2 regions of the Gracilibacillus xinjiangensis genome follow, and region 1 is predicted to be linked to the other one. Evidence: predicted binding sites of a transcription regulator. Region 1 holds the regulator's gene; the other holds the start of a gene.
What was found. Region 1 encodes LexA, which represses DNA repair genes until DNA is damaged. Its sites were predicted from a motif close to CGAACATATGTTCG; they were not measured.
Positions count from the first base shown of each region.

Region 2: the regulator LexA is predicted to act here: its motif matches at 2,338-2,351, upstream of ACFOY7_RS05380 (Y-family DNA polymerase).

Region 1 is NZ_JBHSDT010000008.1:856,077-860,513, forward strand. Features, by position in the region: gene tkt (transketolase) at 1-251, opposite strand, end outside; gene ACFOY7_RS15590 (DUF896 domain-containing protein) at 399-623, opposite strand; gene ACFOY7_RS15595 (YneB family resolvase-like protein) at 685-1,350, opposite strand; gene lexA (transcriptional repressor LexA) at 1,621-2,241, shown strand; gene ACFOY7_RS15605 (spore germination protein) at 2,567-2,803, opposite strand; gene ACFOY7_RS15610 (spore germination protein) at 2,835-3,047, opposite strand; gene ACFOY7_RS15615 (YjcZ family sporulation protein) at 3,341-3,445, shown strand; gene ACFOY7_RS15620 (hypothetical protein) at 3,780-3,923, opposite strand; gene ACFOY7_RS15625 (hypothetical protein) at 3,971-4,219, opposite strand; gene glnA (type I glutamate--ammonia ligase) at 4,348-4,437, opposite strand, start outside.
Region 2 is NZ_JBHSDT010000004.1:224,401-228,837, reverse strand. Features, by position in the region: gene ACFOY7_RS05395 (MFS transporter) at 1-785, opposite strand, end outside; gene ACFOY7_RS05390 (hypothetical protein) at 846-1,106, shown strand; gene ACFOY7_RS05385 (ATP-dependent DNA ligase) at 1,249-2,100, opposite strand; gene ACFOY7_RS05380 (Y-family DNA polymerase) at 2,368-3,117, shown strand; gene ACFOY7_RS05375 (cation:proton antiporter) at 3,197-4,366, shown strand.

The DNA of each region.
Region 1 (4,437 bases):
AGGTCATATCCAGCCAGATGTAATAAACTGTACAGTAACATTGAACCATGACCTGCAGATAATACAAATCGGTCACGATTAAACCATTTAGAGTTTTTAGGGTTTTGGTTCATATGCTCTGTCCATAGTGTGTAAGCCATCGGAGCAGCACCCATTGGTAAACCTGGATGACCGGAATTAGCATTTTCAATAGCGTCTATTGACAATGTACGAATTGTATTTATAGACATTTGTTCAATTTGAGTTGACATTTTTATTTCCCCTTTCAAAACAATATATGTACGCACATCTATAATCCTATAACGAAAACGAAGATTAGACAAGTATCTCCTTTAAAAAAAGCTAATTTTTTGTAATTATGTCTCGTTTTTTTATAAAAATCAAAGAAATAGTGTACACTATTTCTTTGATTTAAGTTGCTTTAATTTATCCGGAGTGACATCGTTCCCATTTGGATCAATGACAGTCATTCCTTTCATATGGTTTTTGAATGACTTTCTCACATTTTTTAAATATTCCTGACGTAATGCCTGTTGTTCTTTTTTTTCCTCTGGACTTAGTTCTTCTTTCTTAGCTTTATTTGCCAATTCATTAATTCTTGCAATTTTATCATTAGAAAGCATTATTTTACTCCTTTATCTCAAAATAATAGAAAAGAGTATACATATTATTTGTACACTCTCTTCATTGTAAATCACTCATTTTATTTTTATCAAGCAATTCGTGTTCTTGGTATCGACGATGAACTGTTGCCTTTGAGACATTGTAACCCATTCCTTGCAGTATAGAAGTAATTTCTGCAAAGGTCAGGTTGTTCCCCCTTAGTCGTACCACTTCCTCAATGGGAAATTCCTTCCGTTCTCTACCTTGCGCTAAATGTTGGTTGGAAAGGTTATTGGCAGGATTGTATCCATTATTTATCGCTTTCCTCATTCCCCGCTTAATTTTCGCATTATGTAATTTACGCTGATATTCTTCTACAATCGATACTATTTGCAATACCATTGAATCACCTTCAGAGAGTTCTAATTTCCCGCTGTGTGCAATAGTTAATATAGTAATATTCATCTTTGCTAGCTGATGGAGCAATGCAATTTTAGCATTCCCTCTTCCTAATCTAGTTTCATCTTGTATTAGTAAAATATTCGCTTTTTTTTGTTGAAAAAGTTCTAAAAGATCAAACACACCTTCTCTTTCAATCTCGTAGCCACTTTGCTTTTCCTTAATTATTTTCACAATATTATAACCTTTTTCTTTAGCAAACCGGCTAAGTTCTTCTGCCTGTCTATGTATTGAACTCTCCTGTGTCTCTTTATCCGTACTAACACGGCAATAAATGATTGCATTCAAAATTTTAACGACTCCTTGATCTCTTTGTTTATACATTCCAAATAAATGAACTATATAAAAAGATAATCCCCACAACAAAAGAAATCAAATAGAATAAATCAACTTTAGAAATTTTCTTTATCATTTTTATCCCTCCAGAGAACCTTTGTTCGTATTTCCATTATATACGAACAAAGGTTCTTGTCAAGTATTTTCGAACGAATGTTTGTGATTATTCCGAACGTATGTTATAATATTCCTAACAAATCATACGTTAAAGGAGTATTGATTATGACTAATCTATCAAAAAGACAGGAACAGATCCTTGCATATATTAAAGAACAAGTAGATTTAAAAGGATATCCGCCGTCTGTGCGTGAAATTGGGCAAGCAGTAGGTCTTGCTTCCAGTTCTACTGTGCATGGTCATTTAGCGAGATTGGAAAAAAAGGGGTACATAAGAAGAGACCCTACCAAACCCAGGGCAATTGAAGTATTATCACAGGAAAATGATAATGAAATTCCAAAAACGGAAGCTGCTTTTGCTCCTGTAATCGGTAAAGTTACAGCAGGTTTACCTATTACAGCAGTAGAGAACATTGAAGAATATATTCCGATTCCCAGCACTGATGTACATAGCGGCGATCAAATATTTGTTCTGATAATTGAAGGAAATAGTATGATTGAGGCAGGGATTCTTGATGGAGATAAGGTAATTGTTAAACAACAAAATACAGCAGTAAATGGGGATATTGTTGTAGCAATGACGGAAGATAGTGAAGCAACTGTCAAACGTTTCTTTAAAGAAAAGGACCATATCCGTTTGCAGCCCGAAAATGCGACAATGGAGCCGCTTCTTTATGATAATGTCAGTATTCTAGGGAAAGTAGTAGGTTTATATAGACATCTATAGAGTAATAGGGAAAATTCTACATAGGAATATGTAGAATTTTTTACTTAGCATCAGATTAAGCAGAACATCCATTATTGTATTCTGCCTGTCTTGAATTATTGAAATATATTCAGTTTCATGACTAACTGTCTTTGAGTCTCCTTTATAACGGTTAACTTTCCACCATAAGAATTTGGTATTAGGAACATATAAACCCTTTCACTTATAGAGAAAGGGTTTCAAAGCTCAGATATTTCGTTTCTTATTTTATATCTTATGACTGGTACTTATACCGACACAGCTTTTACAATTAACTTCTTGGCAAATTCCCGCAACAGTTCCTCTATCAAATTTCACCAACATCTGTCTCTATTGTATCTAAAATATTTGAATCCTCTGCATCCGGATCAAACGTATGACTTGTGCTTACTCCATTACTATTCATAGTAAAAAAACCAGTATTAAAGCTTCCAGATCCAGTAACTACCTTACTTGTAGAAGTAGGAGATGCATGTATCGCTTGTTTTACTATTAACCCTTCATTACTATTAATTGTGACAGGACCAAAGAAAAAACATGACATTTTTCGAGAACCTCCTTTTTTTATTAACCTTTTAAATATTTTCAGCTATATTTGCATCATTTATATCTGGATCAATTGAAGAAGATCTATTTATATTAGTATTTGTTTTAATCCAATACCCTGTGTTGAAACTGCCAGCACCGGCAACAGTTTTACTTATAAATGTTGGACAAGTATTTAAAGTATTACTGACTATAATACCCTCGTTGCTATTAATCGTTACTGGACCTAATATAATAGTCAAATTATACCCTCCCTTCATTGAAAACTTAGAATGGCAATATATAACTATTCCAGTTTTCATTATAAGTATAATTTATGACTAGAACACTACTGTTGAAATGGATAATGAACTAGTAATAAATAGAATAATTAATAATCCTATTTTGATGATTTATTGACTATCATTTTTTCTCCTTTAAATACAGTGAAAGTCAAGCTTATTGCTAAAACATCCTTAGGAATATGACATAAGCCGACGCATTTCATTCAACTTTTCATATAATGATACTATCTAAGTTGAGGAGGTGTTATATAATGGGCGCGAGTGGAGGTTACGGTTCTGGCTTTGCTTTAATTGTTGTCCTATTCATTCTGTTAATAATAGTTGGTAGTTCCTACGTTGGTGGTTACAGCTATTAAAGCAAAATTGAAAGTATTTGGTGGCAAGAAATTCACATGTATCTTTATGTAGTAAAACGATCAAAATTAAAAATATCAGGCACTTCTGATGTCAAATACTGGCCTTTTTAACGAATGTCATATCAAATTGTTCTGGTTGGTACCCCTATACAAGTAAACTCTGCCACAATAGTGTCAGGGTTATGCATAAATACTATGGCTCTCCTTCTCATGAATTACTAGAATACTGAACTATCAGCAGTAAAATATTCCACTGATTTTTCGAAAAGACTTTTACGTTTTTAAAAACTGTTAAAGTCTCGAGAGCTTTTGCACGAGTATAGTGTGTACCAACTTATTCTGCAGGTATCAGTTTAGCTTTCGCCACGTTAAAAAGGTCAATTGCAGTTGATAATATAGTGCCTTCATTAATAATGTATTCTAACAGGGAAAGACCAGTTAGAATGATAATCATTTCATCATTCACTAAATAGTTCACTCCGTCTACTTCAAAACCTTCCCCATCATAATAGCTTAAAAACTCCTCTAACGTTTGTAATCGATGTTGACTGATGTCAACTGAACTTGATTGACTATTGGGTCAGACTCCGCAAAAATCGTAATGGCTTCCTTTATATATTTGGGGTGCAGGCCATTGTAGGTTTCGTATACCGGGTATAGATTTTTTACTTCTTCTGGTATGTTATTTGCGTCTAGATACTCCAATACATTATTCTTACTCACTTCATACTTACTCTTTTCACTTGCTAAATTATCTGACTCATCACTGCACATATCTACATGGATTAAAAATTTAATAGACTATTACGGATATTCTCTAGCTCTCCATCCATAATTACCTAACAAGTTACTTATCCAAACAAAAACTCCTTGACACCAACGGCATCAAGGAGTTTACTAGATTAATATGTTTGAATATATTGTTCTCTTTCCCATGGGTGAACTTGTGTTCTGAACATATCCCATTCGATTTCTTTTGATTCAACAAAATG
Region 2 (4,437 bases), on a different contig from region 1:
AAATCCGCCAGTATCTTCGGATAAATTTTATCCAACTTATAGAAAAACAATATAATAAGCTGAATCACAGCAATGATAGCCGGTGCCCAAATAAACATAAATAGAATCATAGAAATAGCCGAATCAGACTGTTGTGCGGCACCACCAATATATCCGGCAAATGACAGTAACCATCCCATTACAGCAGCACCAAGTCCGGAGCCGACTTTAGTACCGAAACTTCCGGCACTGTAAACAAGACCCTCTGTTCTTACTCCTGTTTTCCACTCTCCATATTCAATCGTGTCTGCTAACATGGCGAAAAAGGACGCAGCAACCGGAACGCCGCCTATACCACGGATAACAGAGCCAATCAATACGAGCGTAAAGTTTGCAGGGTCAATCAATAAGAAAGCGGTTCCAATTAAACCAAACACTAAACCAAAGATCATGGCATTTCGTTTTCCAAACCGCTTAATAATAGGTGCAACAAAGAATAAACCAATCATTACAGGAAACAAGCCCGCAAAACCTAAAGGACCTACCAATGCCGGATTTTCCAATATATACTGGGCATAGTAAACCCCCAAGCCGCCATTCAACCCAGCACCGGTGTACGTAACCAAAGAGAAGAACACCATTAATCCCCAATATTTGTTCTGGAACAATGCTTTTAACCCTTTCTTAAGTGGTGTCTTCGATTGCTCACCATCTACCGCTTCCACCCTTTCTTTTGTAGAGAGGAAGGTGACGAAGAATAAAATACCTGCCAACACACAATCCAATGATGAGCAATTTGTATAAATTTTCTTTGTGTAATATCAAAATATTTCCCTCCTCTATAATTTACCTAAAGATTGGTTTTTATGGTATTATATTTCTATAATACTTTAAAAGGTGTGATTATTATTATTAACAAAGGAATAAATTTAATTGCTTTAGGTCTAGTCCTGATTTTTATTAGCCAAATGATTAAAGAAATTTTACGCTTCTCAGGAATTACTTACATGAGTGATGGACAATTTTTATCTGGTCCTCCTATAAGTACTTCGATATATTTTATTCCAGCAATTTTAATAGCAGGAGGGGTGGTTATTCTTTTATTATCCTTTAAAGGAAAAATTTAGCACATTTGTTAATATCATACTTTTGTTAGGATATATACATTTTTTTCTAAATATTTGTAATTTTCTAAAATTAAAAATTCAGTTATATTAAAGACCGCACTTCGTTTTTGAAGTACGGCTGTTACCTTAGTAATATTTAAGCCTAATAAATAAGTGGGTTAAGTTTCTTATATTTTACAAATGACGGGATACGTAATTTGCCGCTTTTCGTATAATTTCTAAATCTCACTTGGCACTTGACTTTATCCGGATCAATATAAATAAACTGTTTATCTTCCTTCGTTATCCACTTTGGATATTCTCTATATAGCAATTTTTTAGCTGCAGGGGTCATAAATTCCATGATACCAACAGGTACAACCTTATCTCCATTTGATTTCCCTAATAATAATCCGAATTCTTTTTTTCTTAGCCCAATGATAGAAACATTTTCAAATTGATAATTGATCACTTTTAACCAATGGGAAGATCGTTTATTAATTTGATAAGGAGAGTCAGCTTTTTTCAAAACAATTCCTTCCAACTCGTTTTGTTTAACCAAATTGAAATATGCTATTCCATTGTCATATATCCATTGAACAGATATCACATGTTCAGAAACAGGTAAAAAAGAAGATAATAATTTTTTTCTTTCATAAAGCGGCAGACTAGTAACTTTTTTTCCTTTATAATACATCACATCAAATACTGCATACTGAATAGAATGCAGGGAGTTTTTAGAATGGTATCGAGACATCATCGCTTCAAAATCCGGCTTTCCATTCGGACCAGGTACAATGATTTCTCCATCTATTATTGTTCCATTTGGAATATCTATATTATGAAGTTCTGGAAATTTCATGGTGACGTCATTGCGGTGACGTGTATATAGTTTTACTTTATTATCAAATTTAGCCAAAATTAAACGGATGCCATCCAATTTTAATTCTGTTATATATTGTACGTTATCAAATGGTTTATCTGTTTTATCAAGTAACATAGGAGATACGAACATAGCAATCACCTCTCCTCCATTTTAACATGGCAGATATAATTTAAACCTTAGTAAATAGTGGTATTAGCACTAGAATTCTCCCTAAAGGAATTATATTTTTAGCTATATAATCATTAGAAAATTGAATTCAGATGAAAACTCCAAGCTAAGGAGACTAAAGAGAAGTTAATTAATGCTGCTTTAAAATTATGATGGAAAAAAATACTGAGAGTAACACCTCAACAGTTGTGGTATAATAGAACAAACGTTCCTTAGAGGGGTGAAACCATGGATTACTCTCATTTTTCTAGACATGATGTTCTCATATACGATATGAGGTCCTTTTATGCAAGTGTTGAATGCGTAAGTCGTGGATTAGATCCAAATAAAGCGATGTTAGCTGTTGTCGGAGATCCCAATCGTTCAGGAAGTATTATTTTAGCTGCTTCGCCAGCTTTAAAGAAGAAGTACGGCATAAGTAATGTTAGTCGCTTCTTTGAGTTGCCTAACGATCCTAATATAGTGATTGCAAAAGCAAGAATGGGCACCTATGTAAATGTTTCTTCCGAAATCACTAAAATGATGATGACTTTATTTCCTAAAGAAGCAATACATGTTTACTCCATCGATGAATGTTGGATAGTTATGGATGGAATGAGCTCTCATTACGGAACTCCATTTCAAGCTGCACAATTAATTAAAGACAGAATATATGATCTATTTGGTTTACCAAGTGTAGTGGGCATTGGCGATAACAAACATCTGTATGAAGAGATAACGGTAAGTAAGCTTGCTAAGGAAACCATTTTACACCCAAATTATTTATCAAAACTATTTAAAAAGGAAGTCGGGAGCTCGATCAGTGAGTATATACAGAAACAAAAGGTAGAAGAAGCAAAAAAGCTTCTCGCCCATTCCGATTATTCCCTATCTGATATATATACATGGCTTAACTTCCATGATCAAAGCCATTTCACCAGAGTTTTCAAAAAATATGTTGGAGTTACACCGAGGAAATACAGAGTTTATCAAAGGTAAGATTCAAGGCCATTTTCCGTGTACCTATGTTTCCAACCCAAAAAACTGGGAATAGTTACACCATAGGTGGTGATGGAGTATGTCAATTGAACTGATTATAATCTTACTTGCTATTGGCTACATTGTATACACAATTGATAAAAAGAAAGATGACTTCCCTGTTCCGACCATATTAATTTTACTAGGGGTCGGATTAGCTTTTATTCCTTACTTTGACTCGGCACAATTAACGGAATATACGATTTATCACGTCTTTTTGCCTGCATTACTATTTGTGTCGGCATATCAGTTTCCAATAAAAGATCTACGTAAAAATGCGAGCATTATTCTTTCTCTTGCTACAATTGGGATCATACTGAATGTGCTTTTCCTTGGCTATTTAATTTCACTGATTTCGCCGCTTAGCTTTGTTCAGTCTGCCCTTGTTGCTGCCATTCTGACACCTACTGATCCAGTTTCTGTTGTTTCGGTAATTAAAAAAGCTACCGGAAACGAACAGATTGCCAGTATGGTTGATGGAGAGTCCATGTTGAATGACGGGACAAGTATTGTGCTTTTCACCACATTATTGTCTGTCGCTACAAGGGAAAAAGGGTTTTCTTTTACGTCCTTTCTCGGTGACTTTCTGCTTGTATCAATTGGCGGTGCTGTGATTGGACTTATCCTTGGTTATTTAGTAAGCAAAATTGTTCACTATTCTCATCATCGCAACTATCAGCTTATGCTTAGTATCATTCTGGCATATGGTTCTTTCTTAATTGCGGAGGCTGCAGGTGTTTCCGGCGTCTTAGCAACCGTTGCAAGCGGGATGATGATTTCCTTTGAATATGGCCGTGCAGTGAAAGAAGATCACTTCCGTGAATCATTGGATGGTTTCTGGGAAATTGCGGAAGGCAGTTTGCTGTCGATCTTATTTTTAGTAATCGGGATTGAACTAACCGATTATATGCAAATAAATTATTGGCTGTATGCTGGTATTATTTTTGTTTTGATGATTTTGGTTCGATTTATTACGACCTATGCCGTATCAAAGGTTTTCCATCCGCTTTCCTGGCGTTATACCACGATACTGTCATGGGCAGGATTAAAAGGATCGATGTCCGTATTTTTAATCTTAACATTACACGCCAAGAGTGCGAGTGGCATTCATAGTGACTGGATCGTTGGTGTAAGCTTTACCGTTATTTTATTATCACTGACGATACAAAGTTTAACGATGGCACCATTATCACGGTCATTGTTGAAATAGGATCATAACGGCAACTCATTTTACAGATATGTTCTACACTCTTTGATGTACATTGCAGGAAAGGAATAACA